Regions from separate parts of the Arthrobacter sp. UYEF3 genome, predicted to be linked through region 4. Evidence: riboswitches for the same ligand, from Rfam matches in the RefSeq annotation. Region 4 holds a riboswitch; each other region holds the start of a gene.
The links. Region 4 has a riboswitch for thiamine pyrophosphate ahead of thiC (phosphomethylpyrimidine synthase ThiC). Riboswitches for the same ligand answer to the same signal wherever they lie in the genome.

Region 1 (4,195 bases), on a different contig from region 4:
CTCCGACCTGCTGGTGACAGCTACCGGGCATGTCATCTCGCTGATCCCGGGGTCCCTGGTGGTGGAAGTGGACCGATCCACGTCCACGCTGTACATCCACGGCATCAACGTCCGTGATGCCGAGGACGCGGCCAAGCTTCGCAAGGAGGTCCGCGACACCGAAGCCGGGCTGATCCGGATCATGGGCAGCCGGGCCGAACTGTCCGCCCTGAAGCAGGAGGTGGGCGCATGATGCCGCTCGTCCTGACCGTCACCGCGGTCGTCCTCTCCCTCGCCGCGGGCGGCGCGATCATCCGCATCGCCCGGGGTCCCTCGCTGCTGGACCGTGTGCTCGCCGCCGATGTGCTGCTGGCCATCCTGGGCGCGGCGCTGTGCATCGATATGGCCGTTAATCGGCACCTGAACAACCTGATGCTGCTGGTGGCCATCTCACTCATCGGCTTCGTCGGTTCGGTGACCGTGGCCCGCTTCGTCGCAGACCGGAGGAGGCAACCCCATGAGTCCTGAAACGACCCCCGCCGACACCGTGATCGACTCCGTCTCGGCCGTGTTCATGGTGGTCGGGGCGCTGATGTCGCTCGGCGCTGCGATTGGCCTGCTCCGGTTCCCGGACCTAATGACCCGGATGCACGCCGCGACCAAACCCCAGGTGCTAGGGCTTTTCCTGCTGCTCTGCGCGGTGGGGCTCCAGCTGCGGACGTGGTGGGTGTGGCCGGTGCTGGTGGTGGCATGGATTTTCCAGCTGCTGACGGTTCCGGTCTCGGCCCACATGGTGGGCCGGGCCGGCTACCGGACCAAGCACCTCCATCCGGAACTGCTCAGCTCCGACGAGCTGGAGGCCGTGGTTCAACAAGCCGCCGGCAAAGACGGCTTCACCGGCGACTAGAAGTAGCTGACGCGCCCAGGGGCGCAGCGCGCTAAACGACGCGAACTACACCACGTCTTGGGTTTGGGCGAAGCGGGTGACCGCGCGCTGCGTGCCGCGGTTGGCGAGGACCTGGATGACGGCGCTGACCGAGGCCGAGATCAAGGCGAAGGTCAGTGCCGAGCGCAGCGTGGTGGGAACGTCGTCGTCGTGGCCCTTGGGAGGCTTGTTGCCCGTGGCCTTTTCCCAGACGGTGTCGACCACCTTCGTGCCGACGAAACCGGCGAGCAGGCTGATGCCGGTGCCAAGCAGTTTGATGATGATGTTCATACTTCATGCTCCTTGCGGGAGAAAACAGGGCTGACCCTAGCGTAGCGTTCCTGGCTGCGGGGCGGGCCCAGGGCGCTGACCGCCACCGCGGCCCCACCCCGGCCCGGGTCCAGCGTCGGGGCATTACCGAACGGCAGAGGATTTCGGCCCAGGCCTCGACCACCGGCTCATGGTCTGCTTTCTGCGGCAGCCCCGACACCGTGGCAGTGCCTGCGGCCCCGAATGCCCACCAGCAGCGACGGTCCGATGAGCGCGGCCAGGGACCCGGGCGTCTGGGGTTGGGAAGAATCCGGGTCGGCATCGGGGGAAGGAACTTTTGAGTCGGCTCTCACGTCTCCGGGGCCGCTGCCCGCGGATTCATCTGAGCCGGACGCCTTAGACGGCGCCCGGGTGTAAACTGAGCAAGCCCACAAGGGTGATTTTAAATACGACAGGGGAGCGCCGCCGTCGGCATCGCTGGAGCAGTCCAGGGAACCGCAGGCGGGCGCTGAGAGTGCGGACAGCCGCAGACCCTCGAACCTGATCCGGTTAGTACCGGCGCAAGGGAGTCGAGTTCTCGGGGTGCCCGGCACCCGTGGCGAAAGCCGCGGCACGGCCGGAACACCCTCCCCTCCTGTACCTCAGGAGGACAAAATGACTGATATATCTGCGAAGCAGACACTGACCACCGGCAAGCACAGCTGGCGTGTGGTCGACATTGTGCTGGCGGCATTGATCGCTGTTGCCGGCGGCGTGATCTTCTGGGCCTGGGATCAAGGTGCCAACCTAATCTCAGTCCCGGTCAACGCCGTCTACCCGCCGCTGACCGGGCTTTACGCCGGCGGCTGGATGATTCCGGCGCTGCTGGGCATGCTGGTGGTCCGTAAGCCGGGCGCGGCGCTGTTCTGCGAAGCGGTGGCGGCCACCGGCGAGTTGATCATGGGCTCGCAGTACGGCACGACGGTGCTCATCTCCGGCATCCTGCAGGGTCTCGGCGCCGAACTCATCTTCGCCGCCTTCCTCTACAAGAAGTTCAACCTGCCGGTGGCCCTGCTGGCCGGCGCCGGGGCCGGCCTGTTCTGCGGCCTGAACGACTCCTTCCTGCCCTGGGGCTGGAACATCGCCTATGAAGCCGGTGACAAGCTCGCTTACATCGTCTTCTGCAGCATCTCCGGGGCCGTGATCGCCGGTGGGCTGTCCTGGCTGGCCACTCGCGGCCTGGCCAGAACCGGCGTGCTTGCGTCGTTCGCTTCCCGCAAAGCGGCATCGGAACCCGTGTTCTCCTGAAGCCCGCACGCGCATGAATTCTTTAGACGCCGCGCGGCCGGCTGCGGTCACCGCCCGCGGCTGGGGCTGGCGGCATGCCGGCCGGTCCCGGCCCGCGGTCAGCGGGCTGGACCTGGACATCCGACCGGGCGAGCGGGTGTTGCTGCTGGGCCCCTCCGGCGCCGGCAAGTCCACACTGTTGCACGCCCTGGCCGGGGTGCTGGGCGACAACAGCGCCGCAGGTGATACTGCCGCCGGCTCCGCGGACGCCGAGGATTCCGACGAGACCGGCAGCCTGCTAATCGACGGCGCCGCGCCCCGGGCGGGGCGCGGCCGGGCGGGGCTGATGCAGCAGGACCCGGAAACCCAGGTGGTTCTGTCGCGGGTCGGGGACGACGTCGCCTTCGGGGCCGAAAACCTCTCCGTGCCTCCGGCGGACATTTGGCGGCGGGTGGCGGAAGCGCTCGACGACGTCGGACTGGCCGGCCTTTCGCTTCAGCACCCGACGTCGGCACTCTCCGGCGGCCAGAAGCAGCGGCTGGCACTCGCCGGGATCCTCGCGATGCGACCAGGGCTGCTGCTGTTGGACGAGCCGACGGCCAATCTCGACCCGGCCGGCGTTCTCGAGGTCCGCGACGCTGTGGGACGCTGCCTGGACAAGACCGGGGCCACCTTGGTGGTGGTGGAGCACCGCGTGGCCGTCTGGAAAGACCTCGTGGACCGGATCGTGGTGCTGCAGCCCGGGTCCGGCACGGAGCCGGCCGTGCTGCTGGACGGTACCCCGGACCGGGTCCTGGAGCAGGCGCGGGAGGTACTCATCACCGCAGGGGTCTGGGTGCCCGGCTACGTGCCGGCCACGCGCGCCCGCCGCGGGGGAGCCGGAGGTGGGACCAACGCGGCCGCCCAACTGCTGCTGGCCGCCGAGGATTTGGCCGTTTCCCGCGAACGCCCCCGCCGCACCGGTCTCCTGCGGGGCTTCCGCACGGTGCCGCCCGCACCGGTGCAGTCCGGAATCACGGCCCAGGTCCGGGACGGGCAGGCGCTGACCATCACCGGCCCCAACGGTTCCGGGAAGTCGGCCTTCGCACTGACCCTGGCCGGCCTGCTGGCACCGGTCGCGGGTTCGGTGTCCGCAACGACGGAGCTCAGTGCGGGCGCTGGCATCGATCCGTACCGGTGGAAGGCCCAGCAGCTGATCGCCAGGATCGGCACGGTCTTCCAGGAACCCGAGCACCAGTTCGTCACCGGCCGGGTGCTGGACGAACTGACGTTTGGACCCCGCCAGCTCGGCCGCGGCGAAGACCGGGTGGACGAACTGCTGGAACGCCTTCGGCTGACCGGCCTCGTGGACGCCAACCCGTACACGCTCTCCGGCGGCGAAAAGCGGCGGCTGTCGGTGGCCACCGTGCTCGCCGCCCATCCGCAAGTGCTGGTGCTGGATGAACCGACGTTCGGCCAGGATGCCAACACCTGGGCTGAGCTGGCCTCGTTCCTTTCCGAGCTGCTCGACGCCGGGACGGCCGTGGTTTCGGTGACCCACGACGCGGAATTCAGCCAGGTCCTGGGCGGCGCCGAGCTGAACCTCGGCGCCCGGCAACCGGGACGCCCCGGCCGCACGGCGCCCGGGGTGAAGGCGCTATGAGGGACGCCCTGACCGTGCGCGGAAACGACTCGCTGCTGACCCGCGCCAACCCGCTGGCCAAGTTCTCCGGAGTCCTGCTCATCACCCTGGCGCTGGCGCTGTCCATTGACTGG
Region 2 (4,195 bases), on a different contig from region 4:
CGCCGAGGTTTTCCAGCCGAAGGGCCAGCACCGGGTCGTCGTTGGTGTAGGCGAAGACCTTGAAGCCTCGGCCCACAAGCTGTTCGGTGGCCTCCACAAGCTCCACCGCGTCCGGCAGCAGGGTATGCTCGTCCGCGATCACCTCGAGTTTCACCCAGTCGGTCTCCAGTGCTTCGCGCGCCAGTTCGGCCGTGAGGACGGCGTCCCGGGCCGTGAAGCAGCCGGCCGTGTTGGGCAGCACCCGGATGTTGCGCTCTGCCAGCAGCTGAAACAGCGAGCCGCTCTCGGCCGGCGAGTAGCGGCGCATCGCCACGGTGGTGAGTTCCGTTCCGGAGGCCACCAGCGCGGCGCCGAGCTCGTCCAGGCTCGGCGCACCGCCGGTGCCCATGATCAGCCGCGAGCCCAGTTCCACGCCGTCGACCGTCAACGGGTCCCGGCGTGCCGGCTGTGTTGCCGCGAGTGTTGTTACGCCCATGTTGTTCATCCTCCCTGGACGGCCGTGACGAGTTCGACGTCGTCGTTTTCGGCGAGCGCAGTCGCGTACCACTGGCTGCGCGGCACCACCTCGGCGTTGCGGGCGACGGCGACGCCGAGCTTCCGGCCGTCCGTGGCCCGGCCGTCCGCAGCCAGCGTGCGGCCCGTGACCGTGCTGACCAGGGCGCTGACGGTGGCGCCGTCGGCGACCGCGTGCGGCGCTCCGTTGAGCCTGATATTCATAGTGTTTTCCTGTCTTTCGTTGCGGTGGCCCGCGGTGTCCTGTTGGCGGCCGGAGAGTCAAGGAGGCGATCGGAGAAGCGGTCCGGGCGAAAACCGGCCCAGCGGGGATCCGGTTCTCCATCCAACAGGTGCCGGCAGACGGCGGCAGCCACCGGGGTGAGTAAGACGCCATGCCGGAAGAAGCCGGTGGCAATGATCAGTCCCTCGAAGTCCTGCCCCGACCCAGGGCGGGCCACACGCCCCAGCAACGGGGCGTTGTCCGGGGTGCCCGGCCGCGCCCGGGCCGTGGCCTCGAGCAGTTCCAGCTCGGCGACGGCCGGGAGCAATTGCTGGGCGTCACGAAGCAGCTGGTAGACGCCTCCGGCGGAGACAGCGCCGGGGTCTGAAGGGGCATCCTCCCGCTGGGTTGCACCGATCACCACTGTGCCGTCCTCCCGCGGCACGATGTACACCGGGATCCCGCGGACCAGGCCCCGCACGGTGCAGCGCAGCAGCGGCCGGAGCGGCTGCGGCACGCGGAGCCGGAGAATATCGCCGTAAACCGGCCGCAGTGGCAGGGTCAGTCCGCCGGGCAATCCCTGCAGTCCGGCCGCCCCGAGGCCGTTGGCCACGATCGTCTCGCGGGCGCGGATCTCCCCGCCGCCCTCGAGGCTGACCCCGGAGACGCGGCCGCCCTGCCAACGGAGTCCGGCGGCGCGTCGGGGCACGGCCGTGTAGCGGCCGTCGCGGGCCAGGAGCTCGCCGATCCGGGCCAGCAGCCGGCGCGGGTCCACCTGGTGGTCGGCCGGGATGTCGAAAGCGCAGGAGATGCCCGGGCTGAGCAGGGGTTCGCGCCTGCGCGCCTCGCGCACTGTCAGTGGTTCCACGGCCAGGCCGCAGGCCTGTTGCACAATCCGCAGGTCGGCGAGCGCCCGGCGGTCGGCCGCGTCTGCGCCGACGGCGAGAGTCGGCGTCGTGCGGTACCCGGTACCGCCCGCGTCTGCTTGGCCGTCCGCGTCAGCACTGCCGCCGCCCAGTCCGGCGGCGAAGCCGGGCCAGAGCCTTGAAGCTTCCAGCATGAGGGCCAGCAGCTCTTCTTCCTGGTAATGGAGTTCGCTCACAGGCGCCAGCATGCCGGCGGCTGCCCAGCTGGCGCCGGTGCCGGGGGCGTCATCGACCAGTGCGACGGAGCGGCCCGACCGGCACGCTTCCCACGCGATGCCGTGCCCGATTACCCCGCCGCCGATCACGGCAACGTCGTAAGGCCCCGGTGGTGCGGCGGATGTGACAGCTGGTGAGACCATGGCTTCCTTCCCTACGCCGGTACTAACCGGATCAGGTCAAGCGGTCGGCTCTGACGCCCTCTCAGCCCTTCCGTCGTGTGACGGCTCTGCGGGCTCCCGCGGTATGAGACCAGTTTAGAGGAACTAGGCTGGGGTCATGAGCCAGGAAGTCCGCACCACCGCCCGCCTGTACCTGTGCACCGATGCTAGGAAGGAGCGCGGCGACTTCGAAGACTTCGTTGACGCCGCCTTTGCCGGGGGCGTGGACATCATTCAACTGCGGGACAAGTCGCTGGAGGCAGCCGAGGAACTTGAACTGCTTGAAGTCCTGCACTCCGTGGCGCTGCGGCACCGCCGGCTCTGGTCGGTCAACGACCGCGCCGACCTCGCCTCGCTGGCGGGCGCCCCCGTCTTCCACATCGGGCAAAAGGACATCCCGCTGGCCGCGGCCCGGGATTTCCTTGGCGCGAGCACCGTTATCGGCATGTCCACGCACACCCCGGATCAGGTCGATGCGGCCCTCGCCGCCGCCAACGATCGAAGCGGGCTGGACTACTTCTGCGTGGGGCCGGTCTGGGCCACCCCCACGAAACCGGGCCGCGCCGCTGTGGGGCTGGATCTGGTGCGCTACGCCGCAGGCGCGAGCGATCGCCACGGGGCCGGGGCCGCCGGAGGGGATTCCGGGGCGGTGCCGTGGTTCGCGATCGGCGGCATCGACCTGGGCAACGTGGAGCAGGTCGTCGACGCCGGCGCCCGGCGCGTCGTGGTGGTCCGGGCGATTACCGAGGCCGACGATCCGGCCGCGGCGGCTCGGGCCCTGCTCGCCGCCCTCGACGCCGGGGCGTCGCTCGACGCACACGCCACCGCGGGCGCCGGAGACTAGCCGGCGAGCCTGGTTTCACGATTAATGGCGGAATTCGGGCTAACCTGATTTTCGTGTCTCATCATCGCCTGACTCCAACAGTGCTTCAGCAGCCGAACCAGCTTGCCCAGGCACTCAACGCACTACGGACCACGCTGGAATTGCCGGGGCCCTTTCCTGAGGACGTACTCCGGGATGCCGAAGCCGCCGTGGCCGGCCACCGGTTGCCGGAACTGGACCTGACCCATCTGGAGTTCGTGACGATTGATCCGGCGTCCTCGACGGACCTGGACCAGGCCCTCTACATTGACCGCGCCGGCGACGGGTACAAGGTCTTTTATGCGATCGCGGACGTGCCGTCCTTCGTGGCACCCGGCAGCCCGCTCGACGCCGAGACCCGCCGCCGCGGCCAGACCTTCTACACCCCCGACGGCCGCATCCCGCTGCATCCCGAGGTCATCAGCGAGGCGGCCGGCAGCCTGCTGGCGGGCCAGCTCTGCGCGGCCTTTGTCTGGGAGTTCGAGCTCGGCGGCGCTGCCGAGGTGTCCTCCGTTCTGCTCCGCCGGGCCCAGGTCCGCAGCCGGGCCAAGCTCAGCTACCACGGCGTGCAGGCCGAACTCGACGGCGGCACCGCGGACCCGGTGCTGCAGCTGCTCAAGGAAGTCGGCGGCAAACGGGTGGAACTGGAACGGTTGCGCGGCGGGGCCAGCCTGAACATGCCGGAGCAGGAAATCGAGCAGCTCCCCGACGGCGGCTACCGGATCGTCGCCGCCCCGCCACTGCCGGTAGAGGACTGGAACGCCCAGATTTCGCTGATGACCGGGATGGCCGCAGCCGAGCTCATGCTCCGGGGAAAGGTCGGCATCCTGCGCACCATGCCCGCTCCGGACGAGAGCTCGCTGCGCCACTTCCGCCGCCAGACCGGCGCGCTCGGAAAGGCCTGGGACGGCCAGGTCAGCTATGGGGAGTACCTGCGCACCCTGGACCCCACCGACCCCCGCCAACTGGCGATCCTGCACTCCGCGGGCATGCTCTTCCGCGGCGCCGGCTATACCCCGTTCGACGGCGCCGTCCCCGAGGACGCCGTCCAGTCGGCCATCGGCGCGGCCTATGCCCACTCCACCGCCCCGCTGCGGCGCCTCATCGACCGCTTCGTCCTGGTGATCTGCGAGGCCCTCTCCAACGGCGCGGAGGTTCCGGGCTGGGCCCGCGAAGCCCTCCCCTCCTTGCCTGCCATCATGGCCGCCTCGGACCAGCTGGCCGCCAAATTGGAGCGGCTCGCCCTGGACACCGTGGAGGCCGCCCTGCTGAGCAACCGCATCGGGCAGGAGTTTGACGCCGTCGTCATCTCCGG
Region 3 (4,195 bases), on a different contig from region 4:
TATTGGTAACCCTTTTGGAGGGCCTGGACGAACTTCCGGGTCACGTCCGGGTGTCCCTTGATCCATTCCTCGTTGCCTTCAATGATCACCGAATACTGGTCCGGCACGCCGTAGTCATGCAGGTTGAAAAACTTCATCGGAGTGCCGCGGAGGGAGGCGTCGATACCTTCCCAGGTCTTGAAGGCTGAGGTGAAGTCGACCCTGCCGGCGTACAGGGCTTCGTATGCGGACGTGCCCAGGGTGACGCGACCGAAGTTGCCTGTTCCGCCGGCGTTCCTGATGGCATCTGCGGCTTCGGTAGGGAACGTGGCACTGGGCCCGGCCGTGCCGAAGGTTTTACCGTCGAGGTCTTTAGGGCTGGCAATGTCCTTCCGGCTGGCCAGGACGCCGATGGCTGTGGCATCGTGTTGGAGCACCGACATGACCGAGGTGTTGGCCACCCCCGCTGCTGCGGCGAACGTCGCCGTGTTTTGGAAGCTGATTCCGAAGTCCGCCGCACCCGAGTTGATGAGGGTGTCGGTGGAGGACTGGCTGTAGGGCAGTACCTGGACGTCGAGTCCGGCGGCGGCGAAATAGCCTTTGTTGAGCGCCACGTACAGCCCGGTGTGGTTCGTGTTGGGCGTCCAGTCCAGGGCGAAGGTAATGGGTGTGGTCCCGGAAGAAGCCGGAGTGGAATTTCCTCCCGCACCGGCGCAGGCTGACAGGGCTGCCATGGCGGTAAGGGTGAGGGCGCTGGCCGCGCCCACGAGTAAGCGTCGTCGTTTGTTCACGAGAAGTCCTTATCCCCGCGTATGCGGAGCGTTTGCTGGTGCCGGATAGATGGTGGGCCGGTTTTTGCCGGGATTATCCGACCGCGCGGTGCCGCGATTTAGGAGCGGCGCGAGAACCGGAAATGGAGATATGGCTGGGCGGGGTATGTCGGCGGTTTCTGTGTTCAGTGGGTCCATTCCTTGAGAAAGTCTTTGGCGCTGCGGGCAGGGTTTTCGGCGGCACAGATGGCTGAGACCACGGCGATGCCAGCCGCTCCGGCGCGCCTCAATGCCCTGACATCGGCCGGGGTTATGCCGCCGATTGCGACGCAGGGCAGCAGCGTAGCGGCAGCGATAGCGGCGAACCCCTCGATGCCCAGGGGCGCCGGATGGTCCGGTTTGGTCGACGTCGGACGGATCACGCCCACGCCCAGATAGTCCACCGTCCCTGATGGCAGGGCGTGCAGATGCGCGAGATGTTCGGCCGTGTTGGCGCTCAGCCCGATCAACGCGTCCTGGCCAACAATTGCCCGGACCTGGGGTGCCGGAAGATCGCTTTGACCGATATGGACGCCGTGGACAGCCGCACCGCCCGCCCGGGCGGCGAGAAAAACATCCACCCGGTCATCCACCAACACTGTGGCCCGGTCACCGACGGCATCCGCGGTACGCATCACCAGATCGTAGAACCGGGCGGCGCTGGCTGTTTTTTCCCGGATCTGTACCATTCGCACGCCTCCGGCAACAGCGGCGCTGACCGTCTCCACCACTCCGCGTTCCCCGCACAACTGATCATCAGAAATCAGATAAATCCCCGGGGTGAAGCCAGCCCTTCCGGCGCCCGTCATGAGATAGCCACTCTGGACCGGATTATTTCGGCATCCACAGACCCCAGCGCATCCAGGAACGCGAACGCGAAACTGCCCGGGCCGCAGGCGCCGGCAGCGGCGATTTCGGCAGCGACGGTATACACTGCGGTGGCTGCAGCCGTCGCAGCCATACGGTCGCCATCCACGGCCAAAAAAGCTGCGGTGACCGCACCCAGTGCACAGCCACCCCCGGTGACCAGGGTCAGATAGGGGTGGCCGTTACCGATCCGGATCACGTCGATGCCATCAGTAATCAGATCAACGGCCCCGGAAACGGCCACGACGGAACCGTGAACACTGGCCAGGCGGCCGGCCGCTGCCAGCGCACTTTCGGGACTATCGATGGCATCAACACCACGGCCACCTGCCCCCAACCCGGCCAGTGCGATAACCTCTGAAGCGTTGCCCCGGATAGCGGTCGGGGCGTAAGAGAGCAGTTCACTGGCAAGGGCAGTACGCACCGGCAGGACACCGACTGCGACCGGGTCAAGAACCCACGGAGTGCCTGCCTCCTGAGCGGCCGAGGCGGCTTCGACCATGGCGACCCGTTGCTCCGCGTGGGGCGTACCCACGTTGATCAGAACTCCGGAAGCTATCCGGGCAAACTGGCCGGCTTCGGTGGGGACATCAGCCATGGCTGGCGCCGCCCCGAGGGCTAGAAGCACATTCGCGGTGAAGTTTGTCACAACCGTGTTGGTCAGACACTGCACCAATGGCCCTGTCTCCCGCAACCGGGCGAGCATCGTGCAGATATGGTCAGGTGTCAGGCGAACAGTCATCCGCAACATCCCTTCGCTAGTCCGAACTAGATCAGGTTCAACGGGTCTTATCTCAGCCCTGTTACCCAGGGCACCCCGTGTCACTCGAGAAAGCTTACTCCCACACAGGCACAGGCGCGCATCAACCGGAGAACCGGGGGTTGCCGGGGAGGAACTGGAATCCCGGGCAGAAGGTGCCGTCGTCGATGAAGACGCGGACGGGCTGCTGCATCACAGGTTCGGGGTCTTCCATGAGCTCGGAGAGCCGGTGCAGTAACTGCCCGAGGGCCGGCGGCGTAAATTCTGCCCGGATACCCTCCCACGTCTGATCGTTAATGGTTTGGTCGTTCAATTTTCGGTTGTCTCTTCGCCGTCGCTGATGCTTTCGAGGAGCCACATGGTGGAGAGTGGGTTCCGGCGCAACGTGAAGGTCCGCAGGGCGGAGCCGGAAGTTCCCTGGCGGACGTGGACCCCCCAGTATTCGATGCTGACAGGTCGCCGCGGTCGACGGCGGCAGCGCGTCGAGGACACGGTGCCGACCAACCCGAGCGGTTTACCTCCGAGGAGAAGGCGCCGGTGCCCTGGGAAGAGCACCCGCTGGTTCTGCCCACGCTGCCCAACTCGAACGGCACGCCGCCAAAGCCACTGAGATCAGCAACGACTGGCTATCCGACGGGCCACACCCAACCCCAAAGCGCCTCCCATGGGCCACAGGATATGACGTCCCGCGCGCTCAGACTGCAAAACCGGTCCCCACTCAAACTGCCAGAGTCACGGACCCCTTAAACCCAAGTAGATTGTCGGAGGCAGAAAGCGCCTTTTGGGACCGAACGACAGGGGAATAGCGTGAGCGAGCTGATCAAGAGCCAGACCGGAGCTGATGGAGACTTTGCGGCACAGTTCGCTGCCGGCCCGGCCTACCCGCAGCTGCGGCTCGATAGCGCGGCCCTGGACCGCAATATCCGGGTCATGGCGGCGTGGTGTCGCGAGCGCGGCGTGGATCTCGCCCCGCACGTCAAAACAACGATGTCGTCGCCGATCATAGAGCGGCAGCTGGCTGCCGGCGCGGTCGGCGTAACCGTCGCCACCGTGGATCAAGTCGCTTCGGCCCTGGGCTGGGGACATGACCGCATTCTCGTTGCCAATGAGATCGTCGACAGGCTCGGGCTACTGCGCGTCCTTACGTGGCTGGAGGAAGATCCAGGCCGGGAAATCCGTTGTTTCGTCGATTCTGCGGCCGGGATCAAGGCCGCGGCGGCGGTGTTCGACGGCGGGACGGTCGCCCTCGAGGTCCTGATCGACGTCGGAACCCCCGGCGGTCGTACAGGAGTTCGCAGCGTGGGCGAGGGCCTTCGCCTTGCCGAGATGGTCCGGGACACGCCGGGCCTGAAGCTGGTCGGCGTCGCCGGTTACGAAGGCGTCGTGCCCAACAGCAGGGCCGAAGATACGGTTACGGCAGTGGACCGGCACTGCCGGCTCGTGAGGGACACATACCTGGGAACCGCGACCTTCTTTGAGACCGCCACGCCCATCTATTCAATGGGCGGCTCCGCGTTCCCGGACCGGGTCACTGAGTTCCTTCCTGACGGCGGGCAGGTCCCTGGAACCAGGACTGTTCTCCGATCAGGTTGCTACGTCACCCACGATCACGGCACGTACGCCGCCGTGAGCCCCGTTCCGGGCCTCATTCCCGCGCTTTCCGTTCGCGCCGTTGTCCTGTCCACCCCGGAAAAGGGTATCGCCGTCGTCGGTGCAGGCAAAAGGGATCTTCCGTACGACGCCGGACTGCCCACTTTCCTGTCGGCGCGGACGGCGGAAG
Region 4 (4,195 bases):
GCCAGCGGAACTCAAACCGCGCCTTCGACAGGGCGTCGTCGCGTTCGTGCGCACCGGGGTGGCCCTTGGCGAGGTCGGCGGCGTGGGCGGCGATCTTGTAGGTGATCACGCCGGTCTTCACATCATCCTTGTTCGGCAGCCCGAGGTGCTCCTTGGGGGTGACGTAGCAGAGCATGGCGGTGCCGTAGCGGGCAATTTCGGTGGCGCCGATCGCCGAGGTGATGTGGTCATAGCCCGGTGCGATATCGGTGACCAGCGGCCCGAGGGTGTAGAAGGGGGCGCCCTTGCAGAGTTCCTGCTGGCGCTCCACATTTTCCCGGACGAGGTGGAACGGCACGTGCCCCGGGCCCTCGACCATGACCTGCACATCGAACTCCCAGGCCCGCTGCGTGAGCTCGGCCAGGGTGTCCAGTTCGGCGAATTGCGCGGCGTCGTTGGCGTCCGCCGTCGCGCCGGGCCGCAGACCGTCGCCGAGGGAAAACGCGACGTCGTACTTGGCGAAGATTTCACACAGTTCGTCGAAGTGGGTGTAGAGGAAGTTTTCCTGGTGGTGCGCCAGGCACCAGCCGGCCATGATGGCGCCGCCGCGGGAGACGATTCCGGTGACCCGGTTTACCGTGAGCGGCACGTACCGCAGCAGGACGCCGGCGTGGACGGTCATGTAGTCCACGCCCTGCTCGCACTGTTCAATCACGGTGTCCCGGTAGATCTCCCAGGTCAGGGCGTTCGCCTCGCCGTTGACTTTCTCCAGCGCCTGGTAGATCGGGACCGTGCCGATGGGAACAGGGGAGTTGCGGATGATCCACTCGCGGGTCGTGTGGATGTCGTCGCCGGTGGAGAGGTCCATGACGGTGTCTGCTCCCCATTGGGCGGCCCACTGCAGTTTGTCCACTTCCTCGGCAATGGAGCTGGTGACGGCGGAGTTGCCGATGTTGGCGTTGATCTTCACGAGGAAGGCCTTGCCGATGATCATCGGCTCGGACTCCGGGTGGTTGATGTTGTTCGGAATGATGGCCCGGCCGGCCGCCACCTCGCTGCGGACAAGTTCCACGTCGCAGTTCTCCCGCACGGCCACGAACCGCATCTCCGGCGTCACAATGCCCTGCCGCGCGTAATGCATCTGGGTGACCGTACGGCTGTCGACGGCGCGGCGGGGCTCCGGCGGCGCGCCGCGCCATTCGGCAGAGGAGGCGCCGCGCCGGACCGCGGACTTGCCGTCGTCGAGCAGATTCCGCTCCCGGCCTCGGTACGGCTCCGTGTCGCCGCGTCCGGCGATCCAGTCACGGCGGAAGGGGGCGAGCCCCACCACCGGATCGCTGCCCGGCCCTGCCGTGCGGTACACCCGGAACGGGGGATTCTCGACACCCCCCGGGGAGGGTTCCAAGGCGATCTCGGTCACGGGAACACTGATCCCGTCGTCTTCGACATACGCGAGGGTGTGGGATTTCAAGGACTGCGTCACGGGAGATGCACCGCCGACGGCGAGCCCGCTTGGTACGGCGGCCGCCCCGGTTTGGTCAGGGCTCTGCCTTGGATTTGTAGTGCTCAAGGGTTACTCACTTCCTTCGCCGGCATTACCCGGACAGGTTCAACGGTCACAGACTGCGTCAGCCCGATCTCAGCCCCTGCAGGGGCACCCGTGTGGTCGTAGACGAAGCTACCACAGACGGTGCGGAAAGCCATCGGGGCGGCCCCCGCCCCGTGTGCGGGTAGCGATGCGGATTAGGCTTTAAGGCATGAGCAGCATCATCGAGTTCAGCGGCACCGTTCTTACCGGACCCGTCAGGGAACACCGCGGGTTGTGGGCAGTCGACGGCAGGCTGACTTTCAAGCGTCCCAGCGCGGCCCCGGACGTTGTCCTTGACGGCTGGGTTATCCCCGGGCTGGTCGACGCGCACTGCCACATCGGGCTCGGACCCGGCGGGGACGTCCCGGAACAGATCGCCGAGGACCAGGCCCGGACGGACCGCGACGCCGGAATTCTGCTGGTCCGCGATGCCGGGGCCGTCCATGATACCCGCTGGATCCAGCAGCGGAGCGAGCTGCCACGCATCATCCGCGCCGGCCGGCACATCGCGAGGACGCGCCGGTACCTTCGAGGCCTGGCCGTCGAGGTGGAGCCCGAGGACCTCGTGGAGGCCGTCCGCAAGCAGGCCCGCGCCGGCGATGGCTGGGTCAAGCTGGTGGGGGACTGGATCGACCGCGACGCCGGCGACCTCGCCGCCAGCTTCCCGGCGCGCAGCGTCAAGGATGCTGTCCAGGCAGCCCACGACGAGGGCGCCAGGGTCACGGCGCACTGCTTCGCGGAGGACACCCTCGACGACATGCTCGACGCCGGCATCGACTGCATCGAACACGGAACCGGACTGCTCCAGCGGCACCTGCCGCGTTTCGTCGAGCAGGGTGTGCCGATCGTGCCCACCCTGATCAACATCGCCACCTTCCCCGATATCGCAGCCCGGGCCGAGGCGAAGTTCCCCCGCTACGCCGCGCATATGCACTCCCTCTGGGAGCTCCGCGCCGAACGGATTCTCGAGGCATATGAGGCCGGGGTTTCCATCTACGCGGGAACGGACGCGGGCAGCGTTATCCAACACGGACGCATTGTCGACGAACTTGAGGCGCTGCACGCTGCCGGACTCCCGGCCGGGGCAGCGCTCGACGCCGCCGGCTGGGCTGCCCGCGACTGGCTCGGCGCGGAAACGATCACCGAAGGCGCCAGCGCCGACGTGCTGGTCTGCGCCGAGGACCCCCGCCGTAATCTGGCCACCCTGCGGGACCTGCGGAACATCGTGCTGCGCGGTGAACTAGTCCGTCCGGGAGTGCCCGCACATTAGGAATAAATTGAAGCTTCAAGTAATTTAGTAGTATGAACGGGTCTCCGAGGGTCGGTGGCCGCGAAACCACTGGAGCGTTTCGATGACAGCAGAAGCCAGCACCCAGGATCTTCTTCCCGCCGAACTCACCATGGGCACCGTGATGCTCAAGGTCGGCGACATGCAGCTCATGACCGACTACTACCAGCGCGCCCTGGGCCTCGACATCGTGGCAGAGCAGGACGGCGGGCTTTACCTTGGACGCAGGCAGAAGCCGCTGGTCCACCTCGCCCCGGCATCGGGGCTCAGCTTTCCCTCGCGCGGCGAGGCCGGGCTGTTCCACACCGCCCTGCTTTTCGAGGACCAGCCCGCGCTGGCAGCCACCGTGGCCAGCGCGGCCCAATACGAGCCGCAGTCCTTCACCGGCAGCGCCGACCACCTCGTCAGCGAGGCCTTCTATTTCAACGACCCCGAGGGCAACGGCATCGAGCTCTACTGGGACCGTCCCCGCGACACCTGGTCCTGGGAGGGCGGCAATGTCGTGATGGACAGCCTCGCCCTGCCGCCGCAACGCTACCTCGAGCAGCACCTCACCGAGGCATCGCTGGCCGGTCAGCGGCAGGCCGAAGCCGGCATTGGGCACATCCACCTGCAGGTCGGCGACGTGCAGTCCGCCCACGACTTCTACGTCCGCACCCTCGGCTTCGAAAAAACGGCCGGCTGGCACGGCCAGGCGCTCTTCGTGTCCGCCGGCGGCTACCACCACCACATGGCCATGAACGTTTGGAACAGCCGCGGCGCCGGACCCCGCCGCGACACCCTGGGCCTGGGCGAGGTCCTGATCGAAGTGCCGTCCGGCGAGGACGTCGGCGCCCTCGCGGACCGCCTCAAGACCGCCGGAGTCCAGTCCCACCACACGGGCGCCGAGCTGCGCTTCGACGATCCGTGGCGCAACCGGATCCGCGTCGCCGTTCGCTGAGACCCGGCTGTACTTGGGCCGGGGCAAACGGGACACGTCCCGCTTGTCGCTGGCCCAAACTCCGGACATGCCCATTGTTCGGAGCAAGGAGTGGACGTGGTGCCTATATGTCCACTGCCCGCGGCCACGGCAGGGCATGTCCAGTCTGAGCGCACCGTCCGGCTGGGCTAGGCTGAAACCGGACGGTAGCAGCAGCCTCGTGCCTGCAGTGCGGCCGCCGGTACGACGCTACGCCGACCTTCATGAGGAGCAGTTCCTTGGGATTTACTGAAATCTTCGTCGCCACCCATGACGCCGCCCTCAAGCGTGCGGCAGCCCTCGACGGCGGTGCCGCGGCTGACGCTGGCGCCGTCCGGATTCCGGACATCAGCGACTTCGAAGTCGAACGCCTCGGAGACCT

Region 1: linked by a shared signal. The riboswitch ahead of ABIB14_RS12415 (ECF transporter S component) and the one ahead of thiC (phosphomethylpyrimidine synthase ThiC) in region 4 are both predicted to bind thiamine pyrophosphate.
Region 2: linked by a shared signal. The riboswitch ahead of thiO (glycine oxidase ThiO) and the one ahead of thiC (phosphomethylpyrimidine synthase ThiC) in region 4 are both predicted to bind thiamine pyrophosphate.
Region 3: linked by a shared signal. The riboswitch ahead of thiM (hydroxyethylthiazole kinase) and the one ahead of thiC (phosphomethylpyrimidine synthase ThiC) in region 4 are both predicted to bind thiamine pyrophosphate.

The regions. Positions count from the first base shown of each region.
Region 1 is NZ_JBEPNK010000016.1:69,467-73,661, forward strand. It holds gene ABIB14_RS12395 (Na+/H+ antiporter subunit E) at 1-232, shown strand, start outside; gene ABIB14_RS12400 (MrpF/PhaF family protein) at 229-507, shown strand; gene mnhG (monovalent cation/H(+) antiporter subunit G) at 497-886, shown strand; gene ABIB14_RS12410 (DUF4235 domain-containing protein) at 932-1,195, opposite strand; TPP riboswitch at 1,618-1,759, shown strand; gene ABIB14_RS12415 (ECF transporter S component) at 1,829-2,461, shown strand; gene ABIB14_RS12420 (ABC transporter ATP-binding protein) at 2,475-4,082, shown strand; gene ABIB14_RS12425 (energy-coupling factor transporter transmembrane component T family protein) at 4,079-4,195, shown strand, end outside.
Region 2 is NZ_JBEPNK010000007.1:71,471-75,665, forward strand. It holds gene ABIB14_RS07135 (thiazole synthase) at 1-475, opposite strand, end outside; gene thiS (sulfur carrier protein ThiS) at 481-717, opposite strand; gene thiO (glycine oxidase ThiO) at 714-2,000, opposite strand; TPP riboswitch at 1,991-2,110, opposite strand; gene thiE (thiamine phosphate synthase) at 2,137-2,862, shown strand; gene ABIB14_RS07155 (RNB domain-containing ribonuclease) at 2,916-4,195, shown strand, end outside.
Region 3 is NZ_JBEPNK010000025.1:4,663-8,857, forward strand. It holds gene ABIB14_RS15190 (ABC transporter substrate-binding protein) at 1-770, opposite strand, end outside; gene thiE (thiamine phosphate synthase) at 935-1,597, opposite strand; gene thiM (hydroxyethylthiazole kinase) at 1,594-2,397, opposite strand; TPP riboswitch at 2,389-2,485, opposite strand; gene ABIB14_RS15205 (hypothetical protein) at 2,519-2,728, opposite strand; gene ABIB14_RS15210 (alanine racemase) at 3,223-4,195, shown strand, end outside.
Region 4 is NZ_JBEPNK010000024.1:41,333-45,527, forward strand. It holds gene thiC (phosphomethylpyrimidine synthase ThiC) at 1-1,549, opposite strand, end outside; TPP riboswitch at 1,544-1,651, opposite strand; gene ABIB14_RS15060 (amidohydrolase family protein) at 1,737-2,837, shown strand; gene ABIB14_RS15065 (VOC family protein) at 2,920-3,795, shown strand; gene ABIB14_RS15070 (hypothetical protein) at 4,053-4,195, shown strand, end outside.